Regions from separate parts of the Delftia sp. Lp-1 genome, predicted to be linked through region 2. Evidence: predicted binding sites of a transcription regulator. Region 2 holds the regulator's gene; the other holds the start of a gene.

Region 1 (15,088 bases), 2.6 Mb from region 2:
CGCGCTGGCGCCAGTGAGGCGGCGGGCCTTCAGGCCTTGAGCGTGGCGCCCCGCAACCATTGCGGCGGGCGGAACACCAGCAGGTTTCCGAACATCACCAGCAGCAGCCCGCCCACGGCCAGCGGCGTCCAGACATAGCCCTCGAACAGGGCCGAGATGCTGAGCGCAACAATGGGGAACAGCACCGTCGCATAGGCCGCCTTCTCCGGGCCCAGCCGACCCACCAGGGTCAGGTAGGCCGTGAACGCAATCACCGAGCCTGGAATGGCCAGGTACAGCCAGGAGCCCACATAGGTCCAGCTGGTATCGAAGCGCCAGGGCAGGCCCGCCACCAGCGCATAGCCGGTCAGCAGCAGCGTGCCGGCGAGCATGCCCCAGGCATTGGTCTGTGCGGGCCGCCAGCCCATGGACTGCAGCGAGGCAGACAGCATGTTCCCGCAGGAAAAGCAAAGCGTGCCCAGCACCGCCCAGCCCAGGCCAGGCAGGCTGGCATGCCGGCCTGCGCGCAGCTCGGGCCAGAACAGCGCCACCAGACCCGCAAGGCCGAAGAGGCTGCCGGCCAGCACATGGGGCGCCAGCCGGCGGCCGTGGATGATGCGCGCCAGCAGCGCGTTCCAGAGATTGGCGCTGGAGAACACCACGGCGGCCAGGCCGCTGGCCAGCGTCTCGCTGGCATGCATGAAGCACACGAAGTTGAAGCTGAACAGGCACAGGCCCTGCGCCAGCACGCGCGGCAGCGCCGGGCCGCGGGGCACGCGCAGCTGCCGCGACCAGGCCAGCCAGGCGAACATCAGCACGGCGGCCAGCGCAAAGCGGTAGGCAATGGACAGCTCCACGGGCACGGCGCCCAACTGCAGTTTCAGGGCGATCCAGGTCGAACCCCAGATCAGCACGACCAGGGCATAGAGGGTGGCAGTCATGGCCGGGGATGATGGCGCCGCAGGCTGGGCGGGCATGGCAGATTCCTGCGGTTTGATGGCCTGGCGCCATGCGTCGGTATGGCTGCGGGACCACAATCGCTGCCATGACGCCCACGCCGCTGCCCGAGCTGCCCTCCAGCCACCTGTGCCAGGTGCTGTCACGCTCCAAGGCCCGGCTGCAGCGGCGCGCGCGCCTGAGCGAGGGGGTGGAGCTGGCCGTCTGGGCCAATGTGGACGACGAGGTGCGCTACTGCCAGCCTGGTCACCACACGCTGTCGGTCTACCTGGCCGGGGGCGAGGGCTCGCAGCTCAAGGCGCGGCCCGAGGCCATGGGGGCGCCGGGGCGCATCTGCATCTTCACGCCAGAGGACGAATCGCACTGGCTGGTGCGCTCGCCCGTGCAGTTCCTGCACCTGTATGTGTCCGACCTGGCCTGGGCGGGGCGCGTGGTCCGCATGCTGGATGCCGAGCCCCGCTCGCGCACCTTGCGTGCGCAGATCTACGGGGATGATCAGGCCTTCCACGCCGGTGCCCGTGCGCTGATGCAGCTGGACTGGCAGGACCCGCAGCAGCAACTGGCGGCCGATGCCATTGGCCAGCAGCTGGTGGACCGGCTGGTGCTGCAGTCCGCCACGCCGCGCCAGCTGCAGGCGCTGCAGCGGCCGCTGGGCGGGCTTTCTGCGGCCATGCGGCGGAGGGTGCTGGCCCATGTCGAGGCGCATCTGCATGACTCCAAGGCCGTGTCGCTGCCGGCACTGGCGAGACAGGCCTGCCTCTCGGAATTCCATTTCGCACGCATGTTCCGCCAGAGCATGGGCTGCACGGTGCACGAATGGGTGCTGCAGCAGCGCCTGGCCCGGGCACGGCGTGCCCTGTCTGCGCGCAACGTGCCGCCGCTGGCCGAGCTGGCGCTGGATTGCGGCTTTTCCAGCGCCAGCCACCTGGTGCGCAGCTTCCGGGCGCATTTGGGTGTTACGCCTACGCAGTTCTCGATCTTTCAGCGCAATGCTTGAGAAGGATGGCCGGCCTCGCCGGCCTTGATCTGGCGCAAGCGTCTGTCCTTGCGGGCCGGGCATGGCTTGAAATTTGCCCTGCCGGTATCAGATAAATCGCAATGACCCTGTTTCAGGAGCGAAAAGAAACACCATGCGAATCGACAAACTGACAACCAAGTTCCAGGAAGCCCTGGCCGACGCGCAAACGCTGGCCCTGGGCGGTGACCAATCCAATATCGAACCCCTGCACCTGCTCGTGGCGCTGCTGCGCCAGGACGATGGTCCGCGCTCGCTCTTGCAGCGCGCCGGCGCCAACGTGGGCCAGCTGCAGGCCGCGGCCGAGAAGGCCCTGGCCGATCTGCCGCGCGTGCAGCACCAGGACCAGGTGCAGGTCGGCTCCGAGCTGGGCCGGCTGCTGCAGGCGACCGAGAAGGAAGCCCTCAAGCGCGGCGACCAGTTCATTGCCAGCGAGCTGTTCCTGCTGGCGCTGACCGACAGCAGCGGCTCTTCCACGCGCGCAGGCCAACTGCTCAAGGAAAGCGGCGTGACGCGCTCCAGCCTGGAGTCGGCCATCAACGCCGTGCGCGGCGGCCAGACCATGGACAGCGCCGAAGGCGAAGGCCAGCGCGAGGCCCTCAAGAAATACACCATGGACCTGACCGAGCGCGCGCGCATCGGCAAGCTCGATCCGGTGATCGGCCGCGACGACGAAATCCGCCGCTCCATCCAGGTGCTGCAGCGCCGCAGCAAGAACAACCCCGTGCTGATCGGCGAGCCCGGCGTGGGCAAGACCGCCATCGTCGAGGGCTTGGCCCAGCGCATCGTGGCCGGCGAGGTGCCCGAAAGCCTCAAGAACAAGCGCGTGCTGTCGCTGGACATGGCGGGCCTGCTGGCCGGCGCCAAATACCGTGGCGACTTCGAGGAACGCCTGAAGTCCGTGCTCAAGGAAGTGGCCCAGGAAGAGGGCCGCATCATCTTGTTCATCGACGAGATCCACACCATGGTCGGTGCCGGCAAGGCCGACGGCGCCATGGACGCGGGCAACATGCTCAAGCCGGCCCTGGCGCGCGGCGAGCTGCACTGCATCGGCGCGACCACGCTCGATGAATACCGCAAGTACATCGAAAAGGATGCGGCGCTGGAGCGGCGCTTCCAGAAGGTGCTGGTCGAAGAGCCTTCCGTGGAGGACACCATCGCCATCCTGCGCGGACTGCAGGTGCGCTACGAGGCCCACCATGGCGTGGACATCACCGACCCGGCCATCGTGGCTGCGGCCGAGCTGAGCCACCGCTACATCACCGACCGCTTCCTGCCCGACAAGGCCATCGACCTGATCGACGAGGCCGCGGCCAAGATCAAGATCGAGATCGACTCCAAGCCCGAGGTCATGGACAAGCTCGAGCGCCGCATGATCCAGCTCAAGATCGAGCGCGAGGCCATGAAGAAGGAAAAGGACGAGGCCTCGCAAAAGCGCCTGCAACTGATCGAGGAGGAGCTCGGCAGCCTGGAGCGCGAGTACGCCGACCTGGAAGAGGTCTGGAAGAGCGAGAAGGCCAGCGCCCAGGGCTCCGAGCAGATCCGCAAGGAGATCGACCAGATCCGCATCCAGATCGAGGAGCTCAAGCGCAAGGGCGACTTCAACAAGGTGGCTGAGCTGCAATACGGCAAGCTGCCCTCGCTGGAAAAGCAGCTCAACGAAGCCCAGGCCAACGAGCAGGGGCAGGGCGGCGCGCCCGCTCACAGGCTGCTGCGCACCCATGTCGGCGCCGAGGAAATTGCCGAAGTGGTCAGCCGTGCCACGGGCATTCCCGTGGCCAAGATGATGCAGGGCGAGAAGGACAAGCTGCTGCGTATGGAAGACCGGCTGCATGACCGCGTCGTCGGCCAGGACGAGGCCATCTCGGCCGTGGCCAATGCCATTCGCCGCTCGCGCTCGGGCCTGTCCGATCCCAACCGGCCCACGGGCTCCTTCCTGTTCCTGGGCCCCACGGGCGTGGGCAAGACCGAGCTGTGCAAGGCGCTGGCCGGCTTCCTGTTCGACAGCGAAGACCATCTGGTGCGCATCGACATGAGCGAGTTCATGGAAAAGCATTCCGTGGCCCGCCTGATTGGTGCGCCGCCTGGCTACGTGGGCTACGAGGAAGGCGGTTACCTGACCGAGGCCGTGCGCCGCAAGCCCTACAGCGTGCTGCTGCTCGATGAGGTGGAAAAGGCCCATCCCGACGTCTTCAACGTGCTGCTGCAGGTGCTGGACGATGGTCGCCTGACCGATGGCCAGGGCCGCACCGTGGACTTCAAGAACACGGTCATCGTGATGACGAGCAACATAGGCTCTTTGCTGATCCAGGCCATGGTCGGCGAGGATTACGATGATGTGAAAGATGCGGTCTGGGGGGAACTCAAGAACCATTTCCGACCCGAATTCCTCAACCGCATCGACGAAACCGTGGTCTTCCACGCGCTCGACGCGAAGAATATCGAGTCGATCGCAAGGATTCAGCTCAAGCTGCTGGAGCGTCGTTTGGAGAAAATGGACCTTGCGCTGCAGGTGTCCGACCAGGCACTGGCCGAACTGGCCAAGGTGGGCTTCGATCCCGTTTTCGGGGCCCGGCCGCTCAAGCGCGCGATACAGCAGCGGATCGAGAATCCGCTGTCGAAACTGCTGCTCGAAGGGCGCTTCCCGCCCAAGAGCACGATTGCGGTACATGTGGACCCGGTACAGGAGCCGGGCGTATTCCGGTTCGATGCGGCAGACCCCGCCTGACGCACCGGGCCAGCCAAGAAAGGCTTTGCTTTGAACGATTTTGTCGCCACCCTGACCCGCTGGGCCGTTCGCATCCTGCTGATGCTTGTGGGCCTGGTCTTCTTTGTCAGCCTGCTGACCGCCGCGGCGCTGCTGGCCCTGGTCTGGGCCGTGAGAGCGCTGTGGGCCAGGCTCACCGGCCAGCCGGTGATGCCCTGGGCCATGCGCATGAGCCCGCGGGCGGGCTGGCAGACCGTGTACCGCTCTGGCTCCGAGTGGATGGCACAGCGTCCGCAGCGCGCCTATGGCGCTGCTGAGGGCGGTGGCCGCCGCGCCGGTGCCGGCGTACTGCCGGGTGCGGGCGAGGTGACCGACGTTCAGCCCCGTGAAGTGCGCGAGCCCTGAAGCGTCTTGCTGCAGCCTTTACGCGGCCTGCGCATCTTCGTGCCCAGGCCGCGCGTGGCGGCCCGTATAGTCTGAAACCCTCGGGAGCCCGTGCAAGGCTCCCTTTTTTTTCCTGCCGCTGCATGCCAACATGTGCCGCGACGCACCCTTGGAATGCGGCGCATGCAAGTGTCTTCTTACCATTGAGCCTATGACCCAGCTGGATCTCCACCGCGTCTTCGACCTTCAGTACCAGGCCAGCCGGGCGCAGGTGGACGTGCCCCTGCTGGTACGCCGCGAACGCCTGCTGCGCATGCAAAAGCTGCTGGACGAGCACGGCCCCGTGCTGGCCGCCGCCGTACAGGCCGACTTCGGCATGCGCTCGCCACGGCTGACCGAGATGGTGGAGCTGTTCGTGCTGCGCAACCTGCTCAAGCACATGCTGCGCCATCTGGCGCGCTGGTCGGGGCGCCAGCGGGTGCGAACGCCGCTGATGCTCATGCCCGGCCGGGGCTGGATAGAGCGCCAGCCGCTGGGCGTGGTGGGGGTGATTTCCCCGTGGAACTATCCGGTGCAGCTGGCGCTGGGGCCGGCCATCACGGCCCTGGCGGCGGGCAACCGCGTCATGCTCAAGCCCAGCGAACTCACGCCGCACACATCGGCCCAGCTGGCGGCGCTGGTGGGGCAGTTTTTCGCGCCCGAGGAATTCGCCGTCATCGAAGGCGATGTGAGCATTGCCACGCAGTTCTCGGGCCTGCACTTCGACCATCTGCTGTTCACCGGCTCGACTGCCGTGGGCCGGCGCGTGGCGCAGGCGGCGGCGGCGCACCTGACGCCGACGACGCTGGAGCTCGGTGGCAAGTCGCCCTGCATCATCTCCACCGACTGCGACCTGAAGGAGGCCGCGCTCAAGATCGCGCATGGCAAGCTCGTCAATGCGGGCCAGACCTGCATCGCCCCCGACTACGTGCTGCTGCCGCGCGGGCAGGAGGCGGAGTTTGCCGAGGCCTTTCGCACCGCGGCGCGGCGGCTGTTCCCGCGCTTTGCCGGCAATCCGGACTATGCGGCCATCCTCACCAAGCGCCACCTGGCGCGCCTGCGGCAGATGCTGCGCCAGGCCCAGGGCATGGGGGCGCATGTCGAGTGGATGGAGGATGGCGGAGCCGGCCAGGAGAGCGCCGACATGGCCTGGGGCGATGCCGTGGAGCGCCAGATGGCGCCGGCCCTGGTCTTCAATGCCACCAGCCAGATGCAGCTCATGCAGGAGGAGATCTTCGGCCCCATCCTGCCCGTGATCAGCTACGACAGGCTGGATGACGTGGTCTCGGCCATCAATGCAGGGCCCAGGCCGCTGGCGCTGTACTGGTTCGGCCGCGATGAGAAAGTGCGTGATGCCGTGCTGTCACGCACCATCAGCGGCGGGGTGACGGTCAACGACACCCTGCTGCACTTCGCCCATGAGAACCTGCCCTTCGGCGGCGTGGGCGACAGCGGCTGGGGTGCCTACCATTCGGAGCAGGGCTTTGCACGGCTGAGCCATCAGAAGGCGGTGTTCGTGCAGTCGCGCTGGTCGGGGGCTTCGATGCTGTATCCGCCCTATGGCGCAAGGTTCGACCGCATCATGGAGTTGATGCGCCGCTGGCTGTGAGCGAGGGGGTGATTTCTCGCCGTTGCCGGGCTTGCCTGCATCGTGAGAAATTGTCAACTGATTCCTTGCCAAGCCTTGTGTCGCGTGCGCCAGCTGCTCTTTTTTGGAGAGCACATAGCACATCCCAATGCCGAGGGCAAGAAAACGAGCACAGCCGTACTTGCGTGCATGGCTAAGAGCCGCAACGCACGCAAAAAGCGCGATTCCTGTGAAAATCACGCCCTTCTATTTTCACCTGTTTTCGTTTCGGTTTTTCCATGTCTAGTATCCAGGTTCGTCCAGCCACTCTCCGCGATGCAAAAGCGATTGCCCAGATCCATACTGCTTCCGCCATGGAGGCTTATCGCGGTCTGGTTCCCGATGACCAGCTCAAGAGCATGTCGTCGGTAGAAAAACGCCAGGCCTATTGGCGCGAAGCCATCGAATTTTGCGAACCCCAGGTTCAGGTTGCCATCGACGGCGACAAGATCGTCGGCTTCGTCGGTTTCGACCGCTCGCGCGATGAAAAGTCGCGTCAGACCACCGGTGAAATTTGGGCCATCTATGCCGCTCCCACGCACTGGAATCAGGGTGTGGGCGTGGCCCTGTGGGACGCCGCACGCGACGGCCTGCTCGAAGAAGGCTGCACCAATGTCACCTCGTGGGTGCCGCTGCGCAATGAACGCGCGCTGCGCTTCCATGAGCTCGCCGGCTTCAAGCGCGAAATGTCCACCGCCAAGACGGCCCAGGTCGGCGCTCTCAAGATCGAGGAAGTGCGGCTCAAGCGCGCACTGAACTGATCGATTCGCCAAACCATCCACCCATCACTCACGGAGCAGCAGGCCTTGTCCTCTTCCCAGAACTGGTCCCTGCTGCAGTGGCAGGAGCACGAGGCCACACAGGTTGCCCTGTGGCGCGCGGACAGCACCATGACCGCACCGCGCCGCATCGTCATCGCTGACGACAGCCTGGCCGCCGACAGCGCCTACCGCCTGGCCTGCGAAGGCCAGGCCATGCTGTGGCGCGGCGATTTCCAGAATGCCCGGCAGTTGCTGTCGGCCCTGGGCCGCCGCCTCGACAAGCCCGCCCGTGAGACTTCCGCCAAGGCGCGCCATCGCCGCGCCGGCAAGGAAGACGCCAAGCCGGTCTTTCCCCACGCCTTCCACCTGCACCGCCAGGCACTGGCGCAGCGTGCGCGCATCCTGTCCAGCGTGATGATCGAGCTCGATACCCGCTGGCACTGTGCCCTGCGCCGCGCACCGGACTGGAGCGAAGCCTGTCGCGAAGCCTGGGGCGAGATTCCCGCCGACCAGGGTGCGCACAGCGTGATCGTTCCCCTGCGTGAACTGCTGGGTGCCCTGGGCGCACATGAGTGGCGCAAGAAGGGCGTGGCCCTGGCCGTGCCGGGCATGCCCGAGTTCAGCATTCACCCGCACTACGGCGTGTTCTCCCCGGTGCGCGGCGAGTACCTGGATCTGGTGGCCCAGGCTCCCCTGCCCGCCGCAGCCCAGCAGGCCGATGCCGCCGTCTGGGATATTGGCACGGGCACGGGTGTGCTTTCCGCTCTCTTGCTGCACCGTGGCGTGCGGCAGGTGGTGGCCACCGACCTGAGCGACCGGGCACTGGCCTGTGCGCAGGACAACCTGCAGCGGCTGGGTCTGGCGCAGCGCGTGAGCCTGCGCAAGGCGGACCTGTTCCCTGAAGGCCGGGCCGCCTTGGTGGTCTGCAATCCGCCGTGGCTGCCGGGCAAGGCCAGCTCCTTGCTGGAGCAGGCCGTCTATGACGAAGGCAGCCGCATGCTGCGCGGTTTTGTCGAGGGCCTTGCTGCACATCTGCTGCCGGGCGGCGAAGGCTGGCTGATCCTGTCGGATCTGGCCGAGCACCTGCAGTTGCGCTCGCGCGAGGAACTGCTGGGCTGGATCGATGCCGCAGGCCTGCAGGTCCTGGGCCGCGAGGACATCCGCCCGCGCCATGGAAAGGCTGCGGACTCCACCGATCCGCTGCACGCGGCACGCGCCGCCGAGCTCACCTCGCTGTGGCGCCTGGCGCCGCGCTGATCGCGCGCGTCCACCCTTCAATTCGTCTAGGCGCCCTGTGCCGTCGCTGCCTCCTGGGGCAGCAGATGCCGCAGGCGCTCGCGCAGGGCATCGGCGCGCTCGTCGCCCGCATGTTCCTGCACGGTCTGCAGCAGCTGCAGGGCGGCGGCCTGCAGTGCCTCAAGATCGCGCGCCTCGCGCAGCAGATGGCGCAGCACCTGGGCCTTGTCTTCATGGCGGTTGGCAAACATGCGCTCGCACATATCGAACAGGTACATGCGTGTGCCGGCAAGATTCAGCGTGGCGGCGGGGCCGGGCGGGCTGGATTCCTTCGCAGCGGCCGGTGCCATGGAGGGGGTCGGAGCATGAGCGGGGGGTGATGATTCGGCGGCTTGGCCAGCCAGGCGCTGCAGGTGGCCGCTGGCGATCAGTTGCTCGATCAGTTCGCCGGCCTGTGCACCCAGGACCTGCTGCAACTGCTCCTCGGTGCGGCCATCGGCCATCAGCAGCACCGAGCGCTCGCGCAGCGGCAGGCTGCGGCGGCCGGGCTGCAGCTCTTCAAGGGCCTTGGCGGTTTTTTGCAGCAGCATGGTGGGGGCAGGGAGTCCGACAAGCCCCGATTGCACGTTACATGAATGACCGTGGCGTGAAGAAGCCATGACAACTGGTCCGACCGGTGTTCTGCGGCAAGCGCACAATCGCCTGCCATCGCATGGGCGGGCGCTGATTCCCAGGTGCTGGCGGCCGATGCCGGACACGGAAATATTGTTTGATCTGTAACAGGAAGACGGGGCGCAGGCCTCGCGACATAGGTGATGAGACTGTTGCTGGCGCCCATGGAGGGCTTGCTTGATTTCGTGCTGCGCGATGTGCTCACGCGAGTGGGTGGCGCAGACCGCTGTGTCTCGGAGTTCATCCGCGTCACGGGGACCGTGCTGCCCGACAAGGTGTTCCTGCGCACCATGCCGGAGCTCAACAACGGCAGCCGGACGCTGGCAGGTGTCCCTGTGCGTGCGCAGCTGCTGGGCTCGGACCCGGACAGCATGGCGGCCAATGCGGCCAATCTGGCGCGCCTGGGTCCGGAAGGCATCGATCTGAACTTCGGCTGCCCCGCCAAAGTGGTCAACCGCCATGGCGGCGGTGCTGCGCTGCTGCAGGACCCGGAGCAGATCGCGCGCGTGGTGGGTGCCGTACGTGCTGCCGTGCCGGCGGCCATGCCTGTGTCGGCCAAGATGCGCCTGGGTTTCAACGACACGACACTGATGACCGAATGCGCCCAGGCCATGCAGGCCGGTGGCGCCTGCGAAATCGTCGTCCACGCCCGCACCAAGCTCGACGGCTACCGTCCGCCTGCCTACTGGGACATGATCCCGCGCATCCGCGAGTCCGTGACCGTGCCCGTGGTGGCCAATGGCGAGATCTGGACGGTGGAGGATGCGCTGCGCTGCCGCGAGCAATCGGGCTGCGGCGATCTGATGCTGGGCCGGGGAATCGTTGCCGACCCAGGCCTGGCGCTGGCCATTCGCGCTGCCGTGGAAGGCGGGCAGATGCCAGCAGAACATGTTGCAGCAAAGGTGTTCTGGAGCGATCTTGTGCCCCAGGTCCAGCGTTTCTGGGACATGGTCTGCGAGGACCTGGAGCCGCGCCAGCGCGCAGGCCGCCTCAAGCAATGGCTGAACCTGCTACGCCGCCGCTTTCCCGAAGCCGAGCAGGCTTATCAGGAAGTGCGCACGCAGACTGACCAGCGCGATATCACGCTGTGGGTGCAAGCGCTGGCGCTGCGCCAGGAATGGGCCGGGCTTTAGCGCGATCGGCCGGTCACAGCAGATGGTCGGGCGCCAGCGGGCCAATGAGCTTGAGCATCAGGCGCAGGCCCCAGCTGGCATCGGGCTCGCTGTGCTCGTCACCGCGCTCACTGTCTTCCGAAGCCCTCCACACCAGCTCGCCATCCTTGTCGAGCTCGACGCGCCAGCTGCCATCCTGCAGGCCCTCGTCGATGCTTTGCGTGGCCAGGCGGCCGAACTCGCGGCTGGCGATGAGCAGGGCAATCTCGGTGTTCTGCAACTGGGAGCGCAGATCCAGGTTCATCGAGCCGACTGCCACCAGATGCCCGTCCACCACCAGCAGCTTGGAGTGCAGCATTGCACGCGATGCGCCTGTGGAACCCGAAGGACCGCCGCCACCCGTGCTGCCCGAGCCGAATGCAGAGCGGACGCTGGCCGCTGTGCTGCGCATTTCGTAGAGTTCAACGCCCATCTCCAGCAGCGCCTTGCGGTGGCGCGCATAGCCGGCATGGGCCAAAGGTGCATCGTTGGAGGCCAGCGAATTGGTCAGGATGCGCACGCGCACTCCGCGTTGCCGTGCGCCACGAAATGCCTCCATCATGTCCGGGCCCGGCACGAAGTAGGGCGAGACCACCAGTAGATCGCGCCGGGTCTTGCGCACCAGGGCCAGCAGGCCATCGACCACCGAATCGGCCTCCAGCACCGGACGCGCCGCCTGGCGCAGGGCGCCAGCCGGCTGGCCCATGGGCAGCGTGCCGGCAGGCCTGGCCTGCGGGCTGTTCGACGCGGGGCTGGCCTGTGCAGACGCATCCGTGCCAGCGCTTGTGATGGGGCCTGGGCCGTCATCCCTGTCCAGCGGAATTTTGGCGGGTTCATCCACCAGCACGGCGGCCGATGCCCAGGTCCAGCGAGCCTTTCGCAAATCCATGGGCTGCTGGTCCCAGATGATCCGGCGCTGTTCAGCCGTCTGGTCATCTGCCTTTGTCTCCTTTGCGGGAACGGCAGGTGTGGGGTCGTCCTCCTGCGTCTGGTCATCATCGCCCGCAAAGCGCTCGCGCAACTGCTTGAGTTCCTTGAGGCTGATCAGCGACTGGACGGGATAGGCGCGCTGGTTGTTCCAGTAGCTGTCGAAGCTGCGCGACAGGTCGTTGACCACGGGCCCCGCAGCCAGCACGTCGAGGTCCACGAAATTGCTGGCGCTGTCCGCATCGAAATACGCATCGCCCAGATTGCGCCCGCCGATCACGCCCATGGCGTTGTCGGCGATGAACAGCTTGTTGTGCATGCGCTGCTGGGCGCGCTGGAAGTCGGTCAGCAAGGTATAAGCGCGGCCCAGCGCCGAGCTGCGCGCGCCCGCCAGGGGGTTGAACATGCGCATCTCGATACCCGGCACAAAGGCCAGGCGCATGACCTGCGCATTCGCTCCCGTGCTGTGGAAATCGTCCAGCAGCACGCGCACGCGCACGCCACGCCGGGCTGCCTCGACCACGCCGCGCAGCAGGCGCTGCGTGCTCTCGTCGGCATGGATGGCGTAGTACTGCAGGTCCAGCGTCTGCTGCGCTCCCTCGACCAGTGCCAGCCGGGCGCCATAGGCCGCCTGGGCACCGGACAGGAGGGTGAAGGCGGAGGTCTGCTTGCTTCCCGCCTCGGAGCGCTGCTGTTGGATCAACTGGCCCAGGGGGGTGTTCTGCGGGGAATCCAATGCTTTGGTGACATGCCGGTCCACGCCTTGGGGCAGGCCACCGCATCCTGCCAGTGCAATGCAAAGAAGCCAGGGCCGAAGCCAACTCAGGGAGGGAGATCGCAAGGGCATGGCGCGCTTCGGTTGGTGGGCTGTCCGGGTTTGCTGTGGGATCCGTCAAGGATTCTGTCATGTGCCGTGCGTGGCCTGCGTAGCCCAAATGGAGGGTCTGCCTGCCGGACCCGTCCGTCGCCCCGATGGGCGGCACGTCGGCGCCGCCGAGCGGTCACTTGTAAGCAGATGAGAACCGTAACAATACGGTATGGCTAAATGCAAGCATTGGTTTTCGGCGCGGCACAGGCACAGCGGTTTCACCTTGATGGAGCTTATGGTAACGCTGGCTATTGCAGCCATCCTGGCCGGACTGGCCGCGCCGTCGATCAGCGAGTTCATCGTGAAGAACCGGATGAATGGCGTGGCCAGCGAATTTTCCGGCGGCATCCTGCGCTCCAGGAATGAGGCCGTGAGCAGGAACACCTGCGTCACGCTTTGCATGAGCGGCACCGCAGCCGATGCAGCACCTGCCTGCACGGTCGGTGGCAAGAACTGGCAGGTCGGCTGGATTGCCTTCCTCAATACCACCTGTGACGCGAGCCGGGACGCGCCTGCCGCTAGCAATGACCTGATCTTTGCCAAAGTGGCCAGCGGCGGTGAGATTCTGCTGGACTCCACGGATGACACACCGGTCAGGAAAATGATGTTCAACGCCTCTGGCGCTCCGTCACTTCCCAGCTCCTCCAACTTCAGCCTGCTCTACAAAGATGAGCAGAACACCTACACCAAGAGCTACGGGGTCAATATCTGCATCGATGCGCAGGGTCGGTCCCGGCTGATTCCCAGTGACAAGAAATGCAGCAACTTCTGAGAAATGACCATGTTGCCCTCTTCCATTGCTGAGCGTAAGTCCTCGAAGGGCCTGACCTTGATCGAGATGATGGTAGCGTTGGTGGTGCTATCCATCGGCCTGCTGGGTGTGGCTGGGCTGCAGGCGTCCACCACCAAATACCGGATCAACACCATGGCCCGCGCATCCATGACCGGCTTGGTTTTCGACTTGTCGGAAAGAATCCGCGTCAATGCCGACTCTGCGGGACCCAGCTTCCTGCAGCCCGGAACTGAAAGTTTGAAGTCGCTGTATGTGATTGGCTCGGACTGGTCTACACAGCAGACTGAATCTTTGACTCCCACCAAAGACTGCGCGGCCAATACCTGTAACACGGCAGAGCGCGCAGACTACGATGTGAAGACTTGGCGCCAGAAGGTCCGTGACTCGGTGCCTCAGGGCTCCGCCATGCTGTCGGGCAACAAGCGCGATGGAGTGCTTCTGACCCTCATGTGGTTCGACAAGGAACTCACGGACAGGACGACCGCCAGCGACGGCTCGGTGGCCATCGCTCTCAAGAAGGCACCGGTATGCAATGCGGATCAAACCGGTATGTCGCAGCAGACGTGTTGTCCCGAAGAGGCCAAGGTGCCCGAAGGGGTGCGCTGCTCCCGATTCTCCTTTGTGCCCTGACACCATGAAATATCAACGCAGATTCCAGGCCGGTCTGACCTTGGTGGAGTTGCTGGTTGCAATGGCCATCAGCCTGATGATCATGGCAGCCGCGATCTATGTCTATATCGCTTCGAGTGACTCCCAGCGTGTGCTGGATCGCACCACGGCAAGCAACGAGACGGGGGCGTTTGCCATGCAGATGCTGGGGCGTGCCATCATGAATGCCGGGTTCTATCCGGCACCGGCCCCCTCCATTCCGGCTGTGCTCTTGAAGAACGACACAGAGCAACAGTACGACATCACACAAGTGGGGATGTATGACACCTATCCACCGATTGCTTCCACCAAGCGTAGAACCATCGATTGGGCCAACCCTGCCACTGGATGGCCCCCTGTGGCGTTTCAGACCGGTATCTACGGGTGCGATTCCGCAAAACTGAAGGTTTCTGACAGCACCTGTGACAAGCCGGAAGATGGCAAGCCCGACACTTTGGTCATCAATTATTTCACCAGCGATGCCATGGGGGGAGTGACCGGTTCCCGCTTTGACTGCACAGGAACCGATGTGGGCAAGGATCCCAGCAATGCGGAGCGCAACAAGAGCGCCACGGGTGGAGCCCTTGTCGATGGCAGCCCGCCCTGGCTGCCGCTGTTCGGCTCCAATAGATACACGCTCCAGGACAGCAAGGCTTATGTAGGACGTGCGCAAAAGGACACCAAAAGTCTGGTGTGCAGTGGAAACGGAAAAAGTCCCCATGGTTCGTCTGATAGCGATGCCTACCAGTCGCTGCTGTCAGGGATGGAGGATGTCCAATTCACTTATGGCGTTTATTCAACGGAATCGACCTTGACTCCTGATAACTTCTATACAGCTACCCAAGTCAATGCCTTAGGATTGACGCCGATCAATGGTCAGCAGCTGACGGGCTGGCAGCGTGTGGTTTCTGTCAGAGCATGCATATTGACTAAGACCCTTCAAGGAAATACCAGGCTTGGAGACAAGAAAGGCAGTGAGAAGACGTATGTGGATTGCCAGGGTGTAACGAAGCAGCAACCTCCTGGTGAAACATATACCCGGCTCGTCCAGGTGTTCGGCGTGCGCAATGGCTTGAAGCAAAGCTACTAGGCCAGGAATATGTCTGTATCAAGAGCGATCAAGAAAAAGGGCCAGCGCGGAATGGCTCTGGTCATGGTTATGCTGGTGCTGGTTGCGATCACCAGCATCACGCTGTGGATGGTCAAGCAGTCGACTTTGTCTGAAGGCATGGCCCGCAATCAGATGGACCAGGAGGCCGCGCGCCAGGCTGCCGAATCTGCGCTGAGGGACGCGGAGCGTGACATCATGGCGCCGACCGTGGCC
Region 2 (15,088 bases):
GAAATACACCCCCTGAGCGGCTGCGCCGCTTCCCCCTCTCTCGCTTCGCGGGAGGGGAACGACACCTTCGCCGCGAGGCGGCTCTTGCTCGGTGTCACTGAGCTGGATCGCGCCCGTTCTGGGGGCAAGGCGTGGCGCGTCAGCGCCACGGGGAACTGACCATGGATATTTTGTATTTGCTGATCCCGCTGTCGGTGGTGCTGGTGCTGGCCATCCTTGCGGCCCTGTGGTGGGCCGTGTATCGCGGGCAGTTCGAGAGTGTGGAGCAAGAGGGTGAGCGCATTCTTCGGGACGATTGACGTGGGTCAACACGCCCGGGAGCGAAGAACGTAACACTTTGATAGCAATCTAAGGGGTGCACGATGGATAGTTCAAATAAAAACGCTGTCTATTACGACGATTCCGTCGTAAGGCAGTTCTCTATCATGGCCGTCGTCTGGGGGGTGGTAGGCATGGCTGTCGGGGTGTTGATCGCCTCGCAGCTGGCCTGGCCGGAACTCAACTTCGGCATTCCATGGCTGAGCTACGGACGCCTGCGTCCGCTGCACACGAACGCCGTGATCTTTGCCTTTGGCGGATCGGCGCTGTTCGCAACCAGCTACTACGTGGTGCAGCGCACCTGCCAGACGCGGCTGTTCATGCCCAAGCTGGCCAGCCTGACGTTCTGGGGCTGGCAGATCGTCATTCTCGCCGCCGCCATCAGCCTGCCGCTGGGCTACACCCAGGGCAAGGAGTACGCCGAACTGGAGTGGCCGATCGACCTGCTGATCGCCGTGACCTGGGTCTCGTATGCCATCGTGTTCTTCGGAACCATCGGCATCCGCAAGGTCCGTCACATCTACGTGGCCAACTGGTTCTTCGGCGCCTTCATCATCGCCGTGGCACTGCTGCACATCGTCAACAGCGCGGCCATTCCCGCCGGCTGGATGAAGAGCTACTCGGCCTACGCCGGCGTGCAGGACGCGATGGTGCAGTGGTGGTACGGCCATAACGCCGTGGGCTTCTTCCTGACCGCAGGCTTCCTGGGCATGATGTATTACTTCATCCCCAAGCAGGCTGGCCGTCCGGTCTACAGCTACCGCCTGTCCATCGTCCACTTCTGGGCGCTGATCTTCACCTACATGTGGGCGGGTCCTCACCACCTGCACTACACCGCGCTGCCCGACTGGACGCAGTCCGTGGGCATGGTGTTCTCGCTGATCCTGCTGGCTCCCAGCTGGGGCGGCATGATCAACGGCGTGATGACGCTGTCGGGCGCATGGCACAAGCTGCGCGACGACCCCATCCTGCGCTTCCTGATCGTGTCGCTGTCGTTCTACGGCATGTCCACGTTCGAAGGTCCGATGATGTCCATCAAGACCGTCAACGCGCTGTCGCACTACACGGACTGGACCGTGGGCCACGTTCACTCGGGCGCCCTCGGCTGGGTGGGCCTGATCACCATGGGCTCGCTGTACTACCTGATCCCGCGCCTGTTCGGCAAGACCAAGATGCACTCGGTGGGCGCCATCGAACTGCACTTCTGGATGGCCACCATCGGCATCGTGCTGTACATCGCCGCGATGTGGATCGCCGGTGTGATGCAGGGCCTGATGTGGCGCGCCGTCAATCCCGATGGCACGCTGACCTACACCTTCGTCGAAAGCGTCAAGGCCAGCTATCCGTTCTACGTGATCCGCGTGGCCGGTGGCCTGCTGTACCTGGGCGGCATGCTGGTCATGCTGTGGAACACCTGGAAGACCGCGATCTCGGGCCGTTCGGTGAAGGTGGCCGTGCCTGCCGTCGTGGCCCACGCCTGAGCGTCTAGGAGCATTACTCATGTCCGATCACAACAATAGCGCTCCCAAGAGCTTTTCCCACGAGAAGGTGGAAACCAACAATTTCCTGCTGATCGTTCTGACCCTGCTGGTGGTCGCCGTCGGCGGCATGGTGGAAATCGTTCCGCTGTTCTTCCAGAAGTCGACCACGGAAGCGGTGGCGGGCCTCAAGCCCTACACGCCGCTGCAGCTGATGGGCCGCGACGTCTATCTGCGCGAGGGCTGCTACAACTGCCACTCGCAGATGATCCGCCCCTTCCGCGCCGAGACCATGCGCTACGGCCACTACTCAGTGGCTGGCGAGTTCGTCTATGACCACCCCTTCCAGTGGGGTTCCAAGCGCACGGGTCCCGACCTGCACCGCGTGGGCGGCAAGTACAGCGACGAATGGCATCGCATCCACCTGAACAACCCGCGCGACGTGGTTCCCGAGTCCAACATGCCTGCCTACACCTGGCTGGAAAAGAACAAGGTGGATGACACCGTGGTCGCCCAGCACATGAGCGCGCTGCGCAAGGTGGGCGTGCCCTACAGCGACGAGGAAATCAGCGGCGCTGCCGAGCAGGTCAAGGGCAAGACGGAAATGGACGCCGTCATCGCCTACCTGCAGGTCCTGGGCCGTTCGGTCAAGTAAAGGAGAGCGACATGGACATCACCACCATGCGCATCGTGGCCACGCTGGCCTCGCTGGCCTGCTTCATCGGCATCTGGTGGTGGGCGTTCGCCCGCCGCAACCAGGCCCGTTTCGACGAGGCCGCCCAGCTGCCGTTCGAGCAAGACTGAGTCCCTCCACCAGAACGAGAACTTCCCATGAGCGATTTCGTAAACAACTTCTGGTCGATCTATGTCACGGCGATCACGCTGGGCGGCATCATCGGCTGCCTGCTGCTGCTGTATCTCACCGCACGCAAGAAGGTGGTCCCATCGGCCGACAACACCACGGGCCACGTCTGGGACGAGGACCTGCGCGAGCTGAACAACCCCATGCCCAAGTGGTGGATGTGGCTGTTCATCATCACCTCGGTGTTCGGCTTCGCCTACCTGGCGGCCTATCCGGGCCTGGGCTCGTTCGCGGGCAAGCTGGGATGGACGCAGCTGGGCGCCTATGAAAACGAGATGGCCAAGGCCCGCGCGGACCTGGAGCCGCTGTACGCCAAGTTCACGAGCATGAGCACCGAAGACATGGCCAAGGATCCCCAGGCCATGGCCATCGGCGAGCGCCTGTTCATGAACAACTGCGCACAGTGCCACGGCTCGGATGCACGCGGCGGCAAGAGCTTCCCCAACCTGACCGATGGCGACTGGCTGCATGGCGGCACGCCCGAGAAGATCAGGGAAACCATCACGGGCGGCCGCATCGGCATCATGCCGCCCATGGCCGCTGCCGTCGGCACGCCCGACGATGTGCGCAACCTCTCGCACTATGTGCTGAGCCTGTCGGGCAGCCCGCACGATTCGCTCAAGGCCTCGCTGGGCAAGTCCAAGTTCACGGCCTGCGCTGCCTGCCACGGCATGGACGGCAAGGGCAACCAGGCCCTGGGCGCGCCCAACCTGACCGATGACATCTGGCTGCACGGCTGGGGCGAGGCCGCCATCACGGCCATGATCAACAACGGCAAGCACAACGAGATGCCTGCCCAGAAGGACAAGCTGACCGAGGCGCAGATCGCGGTGCTTGCTTCCTATGTCTGGGGCATGTCGCACAAAGACGGCGCAGTCCGTCAGTAAGCACAGGGGCGGCGCTGCGGCGCCGCCTTTTTGCGTTTTGAGTTTTCAGATATTTCAAAAAAACAAAGGAACCCACCATGAAGCCCGAGAGCGGGGATGACACCGGGAAGCCTCCCCGCAAAGTCATTCCGATCACGCCGGCCACGCCTGATCCGGGCGAGCTGGTGTCGATGTTCGAGTCGGAAAAGAAGGTCTACCCGCGCTCCATCAGCGGTGTCTTCGCACGCTGGCGATGGGCCCTGGTGTTTCTCACCCAACTGGTTTTCTACGGCCTGCCCTGGCTGGAGTGGGGCCAGCGCCAGATGGTGCTGTTCGACCTCGGAACGCGGCGCTTCTATCTCTTCGGGCTGGTGCTGTACCCGCAGGACTTCATCTACCTGGCGGGCCTGCTGATCATCTCGGCGCTGGCATTGTTCCTGTTCACGGCCGTGGCCGGGCGCCTGTGGTGCGGCTTCTCGTGCCCGCAGACGGTCTACACCGAGATCTTCATGTGGGTGGAGCGCAAGGTCGAAGGCGACCGCAGCGCGCGCATGCGGCTGGACAAGAACGGCTGGACCTTCGAGAAGGCCTGGAAGAAGTCGCTCAAGCAGTTGCTGTGGATCGCCATTGCGCTGTGGACCGGCTTCACCTTCGTGGGCTACTTCGTGCCCATCCGCGAGCTGGGCGGCGAGCTGCTGGCGCTGCAGGGCAGCTGGCAGATGTTCTGGGTGCTGTTCTACGGCTTTGCCACCTATGGCAACGCGGGCTACATGCGCGAGCAGGTCTGCAAGTACATGTGCCCCTATGCGCGCTTTCAGAGCGCCATGTTCGACCGGGACACCATGATCGTCAGCTACGACACGGGCCGGGGCGAGCCGCGTGCGCCGCGCACCAAGAAGGTGGACTACAAGGCCCAGGGCCTGGGCGACTGCATCGACTGCAAGATGTGCGTGCAGGTCTGCCCCGTGGGCATCGACATCCGCAACGGTTTGCAATACGAATGCATTGGCTGCGGCCTGTGCATAGACGCCTGCAATTCCATCATGGACAAGATGGAGTACCCGCGCGGCCTGATCCGCCTGACCACGCAGAACGCCATGGCCGGCCTGTGGCGGCGTGCCCAGGTGCTGCGCCGCATCTTCCGTCCGCGCGTGCTGATCTACTCGGCCGTGCTGATCGGCTTGAGCGTGGCCATGATCGTGAGCCTGGCGCTGCGCCAGTCGGTCAAGGTGGACGTGATCCGCGACCGCGCCTCGCTGTCGCGCATCGTGGCGGGCGGCAAGCTGGAGAATGTCTACCGCCTGCAGATCATGAATGCCACCGAGCAGGCCCAGCGCTACCGCATCAGCACCCATGGCCTGGACGGGCTGGAGCTGGCGTCCGAGCAGGAAGTCGAGGTCGGCCCGGCCGAGACGCGCGGCATTGCGGCGCGCCTGCAGATTCCCTACGGTTCGGCCGAGCCGGGCTCGCACACCGTATTCTTCGATATCGATGCCGTGCATTCGGGCGCGGGACGCGCGTCCGAAAAGGCCGTCTTCCTGGTGCCCCGGTGATGTTCCTGGCAGGCGCGGCACGGTCCGCGCCTGCCGCCTGAAAGAAAGAGGTTTCCCATGTCTTCCAGTCCCGCAGTGTCCGCGCCCGCGCAGGCTCCATCGCACCCCGACGCCGGCAAGCCCTGGTGGAAGTTCGGCCATGTCTGGCTGGTGGTGGCCGGCCCGGCGGCCGTGGTGGTCGCTGCCGTGATCACGGCCATCATCGCCATCAATGGCGCCGATCCCGTGATCGACCCCGACTACTACCGCAACGGCATCACGATCAACGAGCGTGCCGATGGCGTGCGCGAAGTGCCCAAGAGCATGGCGCCCGCCGTCACCGGCCGCAACCATGCGGCCACGCCCGCGCACGATCACCCCACGGACCGCTGATCGCCGTGCACCCCTGCAAGAGGCCGCAGTCGCGGCCTTTTTGCATGGCGGATCGCATCTCCGGCATGCGCGACGGGTGAGGGTTTCCTACAGGCGTGCAGGGCGCTGCGGGGCTTGGCGCCATGCGTTGGCGCGGCGCACAATGAAGGCGACCCCTCGACAGCACAAGGAGATCGCTGATGTTGGCCCAACGCTGGATGTGGATTGCCTGGCCTGCCTTTCTGGCAGCCGCCGTGATGGAGATGCTGGTTTTTGCCTTTGTGGATCCGCTGGAGCTGCATTGGCTCGGCGACCTGGGCTGGTCGCGCCAGGGCATCTACACGCTGGCCTTCTTCGCCTTCTGGGGCGTGACCATGCTCTCCAGCCTGATGACCACCATGCTGGGCCGCTCGGCCCGCGATCTCAATGACGGCGTGGTCTCCGAGCCCGACCCGGACCTGGCCATGCAGGGGCTGGGGCGGGACTGAGCGAGAGCCCGCCGCAATGAACAAGGCCCGCTGTCGCGGGCCTTGTTCATTGGCGGATGAATGCTTGCCGCCCTTGCAGCCTCACTGGCACTGCTGGCTGTTGACGATGCGCTTGAGCGCCTCCGTGTCCAGGATGCGCAGATGGCGCTGGCGCACCTCGATGATGTTGTCGTCCGCGAACTTGGAGAAGGTGCGGCTCACCGTCTCCAGCTTCAGGCCCAGGTAGCTGCCGATTTCCTCGCGCGTCATGCGCAGCACCAGTTCGGACTTGGAAAAGCCCCGCGCATGCAGGCGCTGCACCAGGTTGAGCACGAAGGCGGCCAGGCGCTCTTCGGCGCGCATGCTGCCCAGCAGCAGCATCACGCCGTGCTCGCGCACGATCTCGCGGCTCATGACCTTGTGCACATGGTTTTGCAGGGCCGTGACCTCGCGCGACAGGTCTTCCAGCTTGTCGAAGGGCATGACGCAGACTTCGGCGTCTTCCAGCGCGACGGCATCGCAGGTGTGGTGGTCGTTGACGATGCCGTCCAGGCCGATGATCTCGCCGGCCATCTGAAAGCCTGTGACCTGGTCGCGTCCGTCCTCGGTGGCCACGCAGGTCTTGAAGAAGCCGGTGCGGATGGCGTACAGCGAGGTGAATGTCTCGCCGTTGCGAAACAGCAGGCCTCCGCGCTTGACCTTGCGGCGCGTGGCCACGATGTCGTCGATGCGCTGCATCTGCTCGGCATCCAGGCCCATGGGCATGCACAGTTCGCGCAGGTTGCAGTTGGAGCAGGAGGCTTTGATGGTCTGAAGGTTCATGGAGTGATAAACATCAGCGGCACACAGCGTGCCGGCGGTGACCTCGTGGATTGCGATGAGTTGGATCAAATTGTCGCAGCAGTCCCTCAAACAACTCTTGATATGAGTCAAGGACATGACCGATGTGCTGCGGCACAGTCGAGGTATTAGAGGAAAAAACCCATGACCGCTGTCACCCCAGAGCTGCTGCGTCGCTTTGACGTACCGGGGCCCCGATACACCTCGTTCCCTACCGCCGACCGCTTTGTCGAGGCCTTTGGTGCAGAGGACTATATCCTGGCGCTGCAACAACGCAAATCGAGTACCGCAGCGCGTGCCATGCCTTTGTCGCTGTATGTGCACGTGCCCTTTTGCGAGTCGCTTTGCTACTACTGCGCCTGCAACAAGATCGTGACGCGCCACCACGATCGCGCCGCCGTCTACCTGGACTACCTGGCGCGCGAGATGGCCTTGCATACGGCCCATTGCGGCAAGGGCCAGACCGTCAGCCAACTGCACCTGGGCGGCGGCACGCCCACCTTCTTCTCCGACGACGAGCTGCGCACGCTGATGGGCCTGTTGCGCGAGCATTTCAAGCTGGAGCCGGGTGGCGAGTACTCCATCGAGGTCGATCCGCGCACCGTCAGCGTTGAGCGCCTGGCCGTGCTCAAGGAGCTGGGCTTCAACCGCCTGAGCTTCGGCGTGCAGGACTTCGACGAGCAGGTGCAGATCGCCGTGCACCGCGTGCAGCCGGCCGAGCAGGTGTTCGAGCTGGTGGCGGCCGCGCGGCAGCTGGGCTTTGCCTCCATCAACGTGGACCTGATCTACGGCCTGCCCAAGCAGACGCCCGAATCCTTCGAGCGCACGCTGGCCCAGGTCAACGCGCTGCGGCCCGACCGCATCGCGCTCTATGCCTATGCCCACCTGCCCGAGCGCTTCAAGCCGCAGCGGCGCATTGCGGCCGAGGATCTGCCCCAGGGGGCCGACAAGCTGGCCATGCTGTCGCGTTCCATCGCCGCGTTCATGGACGGTGGCTATGTCTACGTGGGCATGGACCACTTCGCCCTGCCCGAGGACTCGCTGGCCGTGGCCAAGCGCCAGGGCCGGCTGCACCGCAACTTCCAGGGCTACAGCACCCAGCCCGACTGCGACCTGATCGCGCTGGGCGTGTCGGCCATCGGCAAGGTGGGCGCCAGCTACAGCCAGAACGCCAAGACGCTGGAGGAGTACTACGACGCCATCGACGCCAGCCACCTGCCCGTGGTGCGGGGCCTGGCGCTGTCGCGCGACGACCTGGTGCGCCGCGCCGTCATCATGGCCATCATGTGCCAGGGCGCCGTGCTGTTCGAGCCCATGGAGCAGGCCTGGCTGCTGGGCTTTCGCGAGTACTTCGCGCCCGAGATGGCGGCCCTGGAGGACCTGCAGGCCAAGGGTCTGGTGCAGATCAGCGACGAGGGCTTCCAGGTCACGCCCATGGGCTGGTACTTCGTGCGCGGCGTGGCCATGCTGTTTGACCGATATCTGCAGGCGGACAAGAACCGGGCGCGGTTTTCGAGGATCATCTAGGCCCCATGCTGTTGTCGCTGCTCTGGACCGCTTTGATCATGGGGCTCGTCGGCGGGCCCCATTGCCTTGCCATGTGCGCTGCGCCCTGCGGCGTGGTCACGGGCGGGGCGGGGCAGGGCGGCGGCTCGCAGGTGGTGGCCGTGCATGGATTGCAAAGCCGGCTGTGGCTGCGCACGGCGCTGTTCCACGGCGGCCGTCTGGCCGGCTATGCCAGCCTGGGCGCTGCCTCGGCCCTGGCCATGGAGAGCCTGTCCTGGCTCACCAGCCAGACCACGGCGCTGCAGCCGTTCTGGACACTGACCCATGTCGCCGTGATGGCCTGGGGCCTGGCCATGATGGTGCAGGCCCGCCAGCCCGCCTGGCTGGAGTCAGCCGGCCGCGCCGCCTGGCGGCGCGTGCAGCCCTGGGTGTCGGCGCCGGGCGGCACGCTGGCGGCAGGCTATGCCTGGGCGCTCATGCCTTGCGGACTGCTGTATTCGGCCGTGCTGGTCGCCGCGCTCAGCGGCGGCCCGTTGCAGGGCGCGCTGGCCATGGCGGCCTTTGGCGTGGGCAGCGGCCTGTGGCTGGTGGCCGGCCCCTGGCTGTGGCGGCTGGGCCGGCAGCGCCTGAACGGTCTGCGCGCCGAATGGGGCACGCGCCTGGCCGGCCTGATGCTGGTGGGCGTGGCCGTCTGGGCGCTGTGGATGGACCTGATCTACAAGCCCAGCCTCTGGTGCCGTTGAGCAACAGCTGAGGCCAGACTTGGCACCTGGGGTCGCGGATTGGCTGCGAGGCCCTCAGAACTGGAGATAATGCCCGAATCATCGGCTTACATATTGCCGATTCCTTCAGCCTCGGGGCCGTTGCCGCGCGTGAACCATTCCGTCCTCATCGATATCCGAGACCTCCGTCCGGGCATGTTTGTCCAGCTCGATGTTGGGTGGCTGAACCATCCCTTTCCGGTCAGCAGCTTCAAGATCACCTCCAGCGCACAGATCCAGACCCTGAAATCCCTGGGCCTGGAGGTGGTGCGCTGTGTCCCGCACAAAAGCGACACCTGGCCCGCCGAGGTGCGCACCCCGCCGCCGCAGGAGCTGCCGCCCGTCGTGGTGGCCCCCGAGCCTGCACCCACCGAACCTGCGCCAGCACCGCTGCTGCTGTCCGTGCCCGACTGGCGCGGCCGGCTGGAGGACTGCAATGCGCGCTTTCAGAAGGTGGAGCGCGGCTATGTGGCCATAGAGACCACCATCGCCAGCGCGCCCGAGCAGGCGCGCATGCCCACCGAGGCCCTGGTCGATGGCTGCCTGGCCGAACTGGCGGGACCACAGGACGTGGCCATTCACCTGCTGTCCGATGGCGTGGGCAGCAGCCAGAGCGTGCATGCCGTCAACGTGACCGTGCTCAGCCTGCTGCTGGGCCGGGCCCTGGGCCTGCAGGAATCGCTGCTGCGCGACCTGGGCCTGGCGGCGCTGCTGCATGACGCGGGCAAGCCCGTGGCCGGTGTCGAAGGCATGCACGGCCTGGCCCTGGAGCCTTCCGTGCCCGACGCCCTGCGCGAGCGCTACGAGCGCCATGTGGGCGAATCCGTGGCCATTGCCATGCGCATGGGCCTGTCGGCCCAGGTCACCACGGCCATCGCCCAGCACCATGAATGGGCCGACGGCACGGGGTTCCCGCTGAGCCTGGTGGCCGAAGACATGGAGCTCACGGGCCAGATCCTGGCCCTGGTCAACACCTATGACCGCCTGTGCAACCCTGGCGATGCGCAGACGCCGCATACGCCGCACGAGGCCCTGTCCATGCTGTTCAGCCGGCTGCGCGACAAGTTCGCCGCGCCCGTGCTCAATGGCTTCATCCGCATGATGGGTGTGTTCCCTCCGGGCTCGGTGGTGGAGCTGACCGACGGGCGCCATGCCATGGTCATGTCCGTGAATGCATCACGCCCGCTCAAGCCCTCGGTGATGGTGCACGATGCCGGCGTGCCGGCCGCGCAGGCGCCCGTGCTGGCGCTGGAGCTGTTTCCCGAGCTGGGCATACGCCGGGGAGTGGCGCCCGCGCAGCTGCCGCGCGATGCGCTGGACTACCTGTCGCCGCGCCGGCGTGTCTGCTATTACTTTGAACGGGCGGTGGAGTTGGATCCATCGAAGGTGGCGTCTTGAACAAGCAAGCGCTCAACCGCGCCTGGCCCCGTCTGCTCGATGCACTGCAGGAGGCCCTGTGGCTGATCGATGCGCGCACCCTGAAGGTGCTGCGCGCCAACGCCGCCAGCGAATCCGTCACCGGCTATGAGGCCGATGCGGCCCCGGGCCTGCCCGTGCAGGTGCTGGCCGCCACGCCGCAGCAGCAGGCTTTCTGGAGCGATCCCTTCAACTGGCAGGCCGGAGCCCAGTTCATTGCCGAGGTGCGCCGCGCCGATGGCCAACTGGCGCCCGTGGAGATGCGCGTGCGCGCGCTCGACGGCGAGGTGCTGCTGGTCAGCATGCTGGACCGGCGCGAGCAGGCCTTGCACGAGGCCGAGTTCGAGAGCCTGCTGGGCGAGTTGCGCGCCACGCTGGAGTCCGCGGCCGACGCCATCCTGGTCTGCGATCCCGATGGCCGCATCCGCGCCTTCAACCATCGCTTTGCCACGCTCTGGGGCATTCCCGAGGCGCTGCTGGTGCGCCGCAACGACGTGGCCATCCTCGACCACCTGGCCAGCCAGGTGCGCGATGCCGAATCCTATGCGCGCCAGCTGAAGCTGCTGTCGGCCCAGCCCCTGATGGAGGCGGCCGACGTGCTGGACCTGCGCGACGGCCGCATCCTGGAGCGCCGCGCCGTGCCCCAGCTTCGCCGGGGCCTGCCCATGGGGCGGATCTTTTCCTTCCGCGACATCACGGCCGAGGCCCAGACCCAGGCGGGCCTGGAGCTGGCCGCGCGCGTCTTCGAGTCCAGCCTGGACGGCATCTTCATCGCCGACGGCTACATGGATGTGGCCCGCACCAACCCGGCCTGCGAACGCCTGCTGGGCGGCATGCCCGTGCAGGGGCGCACGGTGGAGTCGCTGTTCGAGGCCGCCGAAGGCCAGGCCGACACCCTGGGCGACCTGGCCCGCATCCAGTGGCACCAGGGCGGCTTCTGGGAGGGCGACCTGTGGCTGCGCCAGGCCGGCGGCGCGCGCTGCGCCGTGCGCCTGTCCTGGGTGCCGCTGCGCAACGCGCAGGGCGACGTGGTGCAGAGCATCGGCTTCATGCGCGACCTCACGCAGCAGCGCGTGGCCCAGCAGCGCATTGAACAGCTGGCCTACAGCGACGCGCTCACCGGCCTGCCCAACCGCCTGAACCTCACGGAGCGCGTGGATGCAGCCATCGAGGCCGCGCGCGCAGGCGGCACGGTGTTCAGCATCCTGTTCATCGACCTGGACCGCTTCAAGATCATCAACGACTCGCTGGGCCACCAGTTCGGGGACCGCGTGCTCAAGCTGGTTGCGCAGCGCCTGAGCGACTGCATGCGGCCCGTGGACATCCTGTGCCGCCTGGGTGGCGACGAGTTCGTGCTCTATCTGCAGGGCTGCAACGCCGAGCTGGCCGCTTCGGTGGCCAAGCGCATCCTGCAGGAGATGGAGCGCCCCTTCCTGCTCGACGGCCTGGGTTTCTCCGTGCAGTGCAGCATCGGCGTGGCCCAGTACCCGGCCGATGGCCTCACGCTGGATGAACTGATCCGCCAGGCCGACACCGCCATGTACCGCGTCAAGGAGCGGGGCCGGGGCCATTTCAGCTTCTACCAGCCGCAGATGAGCGCCGGCCTGCTGTCGCGCATGAAGCTGGAGCACGCCATGCGCCAGGCGCTGGAGCATGGCCGCATGGCGGTCTACTTCCAGCCGCAGGTGCACATAGACAGCGACCGCATCGTCGCGGCCGAGGCGCTGCTGCGCTGGACCGATCCCGAATTCGGCGTGGTCTCGCCGGGTGTCTTCATCCCGCTGGCCGAGGAGTCGGGCTACATCGTCACGCTGGGCGCCTGGGTCATGGAGCAGGCCGTGCAGGAGGCTGCACGCTGGCAGCAGCAGGGCATGCCCATCAAGGTCTCGGTCAACGTGTCGGCGCTGGAGTTCCGCCAGTCAGGCTTTGTCGAGCGGGTGACCGAGCTGCTGCGCAGCTACGGCCTCACACCCCAGCTGCTGGAGCTGGAGCTGACGGAAAGCATCTTGCTGCAGGACGCCCAGGACATGGCGCTGCGCGTGTGCCAGATCGCCGATCTGGGTGTGGGCATGGTGATTGACGACTTCGGCACCGGCTACTCCAACCTGGCCTACCTGAAGAAGCTGCCCATCTCCAAGATCAAGATCGACCAGAGCTTCGTGCGCGGCCTGCCCAGCGACGAGGGCGACCAGGCCATTGTGGGCGCCATCATCAGCCTGGGTCTGGCGCTGGGCGTGGAGATCGTGGCCGAGGGCGTGGAAACGCACGAGCAGCTGACGGCCATCCACCGCATGCAGGGCCACTACTTCCAGGGCTTTCTGTGCGCGCCTGGCCTGCCGCGCGAGCAGTTCGGCGAATGCCTGCAGGCCCAGCGCGCCGGCATTGGCGCCATCGCCTACCGGCAGAGAATGGCCCAGGCCGCGAGCACTCAGTTGCCTGCGCTCAAGCCCTTCCAGAGCATGTAGGCCGCCAGGCCGAACAGCAGCGTGGCAAAGATGCGCTTGAGCTGGCCCACGGGCAGCCGGTGCGCGGCCCGTGCCCCCAGCGGTGCCGTCAGCACGCTGCAGCAGGCCAAGGCCAGCAGGGCCGGCAGCCACAGGTAGCCCAGCGAGTATTCGGGGCGCCCCGCGTCGCCCGCGCCGGTGAAGATCAGGCCCGCCGCATTCACCACGGCAATCGGAAACCCCAGCGCCGCGCTGGTGCCCACGGCCATGTGCATGGGCACCGAGCAGCGCATCATGAAGGGCACGCTGATGAAGGCCCCGCCCGCACCCACCAGCCCCGAGATGAAGCCCAGGCCCGTACCCGCGCCGTACAGCCCCAGCGGGCCGGGCAGGGCGCGCGTGGCCGCGGGCTGGCTGTTGCTGCGCAGCATGCGCAGCGCCATGTAGCCGATGAATACGCCAAAGAACAGTGCCAGGTACTTGCCGCGCAGCAGCGCGAAAACGCCCAGGCTGGCGAGCAGGCCGCCCGTGATGATGCCCGGCGCCAGGCTGCGCACGATGTCCCAGCGCACGGCGCCGCGCCCATGGTGGGCGCGCAGGCTGGAGATCGAGGTGAACACAATGGTGGCCATGGCCGTGGCGATCGCCATCTTCACGGACAGGTCAGGGCCGACCCCGCGCTTGTCGAGGAAGTAGGTCAGAAACGGCACGAGCACCATGCCGCCGCCCACCCCCAGCAAGCCGGCCAGGAAGCCGGAGCACAGGCCCAGCAGGGCCAGTTCGAGAAACAGCAGGTCAGGCATGCGGCAGAAGGTCGGTAGTGGATGGGCGGGGAGGGGAGGGCAACAAAAAACCCGGCGCACCATGGAGGTGCGCCGGGTTGGAATCAGGTGTCTGCAAAGACCACCGGGCCGTCATCCTGAACCGGGGTTCAGGGGGGCAAGGGCAGCCAGACGTTGGGTTCATCTAACGCGAGACGATCACGCTCGAATGGCAATGTACCAAGCCCGGGCTCATAGAGCATTGGTCCAAGGAACTATAAAGCCCGGCGGGTTTGCAGACGCCTCCATTCTACGGCGATTGAGCAGGCCCGCAATCAAGTTCTTTGAACGGCATGGGCTTTCCATTGACATGGCCGATGCCATGAAAAACGGCCTCCGAAGAGGCCGTTGGATGGACGGGAAGTGCAGCGGCTCAGAGCAGCCGTGCATCGCCTTCCAGAGCCTGGTCCAGGCGCAGCACCAGTTGCTCGGCAAGGGCCTGCTGGCGCTGGCGCTCGGCCAGTTCCTCGGGGCTGGGCTCGGGCGGCATGGATTGGGCGGCATGCTGCGAAGTGACCTCGTCATGCAGGGACTGCATTTCGGCCTGGGCCGTGGCCATGGCGCTTTCCTGCGCTTCGCGGTCCAGCACGTCGAAGGCCATGTTCAGCGCGGACAGCACGGCCACGCGCTCGCGCGAGCGGACCTTGCCGCTGTCGCGGATCCGGGTCATGGCCGTGTCCACACGGCGCACGGCCTCGAGCAGACGCTCTTCCTGGCCATCGGGGCAGGTCAGCACATAGCTTTGCTGCAGGATTTGCACTTCGATCTGCTTCATGGGCGTTCGGGACGTCGGCGGTTGCGAAGGGGGTCAAGCCCCCTGGTTGGAGGGCAGGCGCTCGATCAGGGCATCGACGCGGGCCCGTGCGGCGTTGAGCCGCGAGCGCAGTGAATCACGCTCCTGGGTCAGGGCCGCCACCTGTTCGGCGAGTAGCGCATTCGTGCGTTGCAGTTCCTCGTGGCGAACCAGCAGGCGCTCCACGCGCTCTGCAATGTGGTCGAGGGAAGTCTGGGAGGTCATAGACGCTGAGATTGTAGGACGTGCGAACGAAGTGAGCGCATTCCGTGGAAGTATCCGAGGAAACCTGATAGCAGGGGGGCTTAGAAGGCTTGACGTCAGCGCCGTGCTCAGGTATTCGAGCGCAGGCGGCAGACTGTCTCACAAAATCGTAGCGCCATGTGTAGGACACGTCTGCTTCGGCGGGGTGTAATGCGTAAGCATTGGTTGCGGGCGCGGTGCGGGTAGGGTGCGGATACGGCGGGGGTGCGCACTACAATGCGCCGCGTTGGCGGAGCGGCCGGTTCAAGGCAGCGTCGCACGGAGCAAACAAATACACATGAATATTGACCTTGGCCGGGGCGGGGCACGCTGCCCGGCGCTGCTGATCACTTCCACGGCCTCGGGCCA

The links. Region 2 encodes FNR, which switches genes on or off when oxygen is low (the NO sensors DNR and NnrR bind a similar motif). Its sites were predicted from a motif close to TTGATNNNNATCAA; they were not measured.
Region 1: clpB (ATP-dependent chaperone ClpB) is a predicted target of FNR. The motif match lies at 1,958-1,971, and genes of this name have one in related genera.

The regions. Positions count from the first base shown of each region.
Region 1 covers NZ_JAJALJ010000001.1:953,713-968,800, forward strand. Annotated here, with positions in the region: gene LGR64_RS04190 (molybdenum cofactor biosynthesis protein MoaE) at 1-17, shown strand, start outside; gene LGR64_RS04195 (DMT family transporter) at 30-920, opposite strand; gene LGR64_RS04200 (AraC family transcriptional regulator) at 1,025-1,933, shown strand; gene clpB (ATP-dependent chaperone ClpB) at 2,067-4,679, shown strand; gene LGR64_RS04210 (hypothetical protein) at 4,710-5,063, shown strand; gene LGR64_RS04215 (coniferyl aldehyde dehydrogenase) at 5,194-6,690, shown strand; gene LGR64_RS04220 (GNAT family N-acetyltransferase) at 6,948-7,469, shown strand; gene LGR64_RS04225 (N5-glutamine methyltransferase family protein) at 7,515-8,726, shown strand; gene LGR64_RS04230 (hypothetical protein) at 8,753-9,295, opposite strand; gene LGR64_RS04235 (tRNA dihydrouridine synthase) at 9,521-10,510, shown strand; gene LGR64_RS04240 (phospholipase D family protein) at 10,524-12,302, opposite strand; gene LGR64_RS04245 (GspH/FimT family pseudopilin) at 12,493-13,095, shown strand; gene pilV (type IV pilus modification protein PilV) at 13,105-13,746, shown strand; gene LGR64_RS04255 (PilW family protein) at 13,751-14,854, shown strand; gene LGR64_RS04260 (pilus assembly PilX family protein) at 14,864-15,088, shown strand, end outside.
Region 2 covers NZ_JAJALJ010000001.1:3,520,952-3,536,039, reverse strand. Annotated here, with positions in the region: gene ccoS (cbb3-type cytochrome oxidase assembly protein CcoS) at 162-299, shown strand; gene ccoN (cytochrome-c oxidase, cbb3-type subunit I) at 363-1,799, shown strand; gene ccoO (cytochrome-c oxidase, cbb3-type subunit II) at 1,819-2,451, shown strand; gene LGR64_RS15925 (cbb3-type cytochrome oxidase subunit 3) at 2,463-2,600, shown strand; gene ccoP (cytochrome-c oxidase, cbb3-type subunit III) at 2,628-3,545, shown strand; gene ccoG (cytochrome c oxidase accessory protein CcoG) at 3,623-5,077, shown strand; gene LGR64_RS15910 (FixH family protein) at 5,135-5,449, shown strand; gene LGR64_RS15905 (hypothetical protein) at 5,629-5,916, shown strand; gene fnr (fumarate/nitrate reduction transcriptional regulator Fnr) at 5,998-6,717, opposite strand; gene hemN (oxygen-independent coproporphyrinogen III oxidase) at 6,880-8,262, shown strand; gene LGR64_RS15890 (sulfite exporter TauE/SafE family protein) at 8,268-8,984, shown strand; gene LGR64_RS15885 (HD-GYP domain-containing protein) at 9,054-10,400, shown strand; gene LGR64_RS15880 (bifunctional diguanylate cyclase/phosphodiesterase) at 10,397-12,883, shown strand; gene LGR64_RS15875 (sulfite exporter TauE/SafE family protein) at 12,847-13,665, opposite strand; gene LGR64_RS15870 (cell division protein ZapA) at 14,057-14,458, opposite strand; gene LGR64_RS15865 (hypothetical protein) at 14,492-14,701, opposite strand; gene LGR64_RS15860 (cobyrinate a,c-diamide synthase) at 15,018-15,088, shown strand, end outside.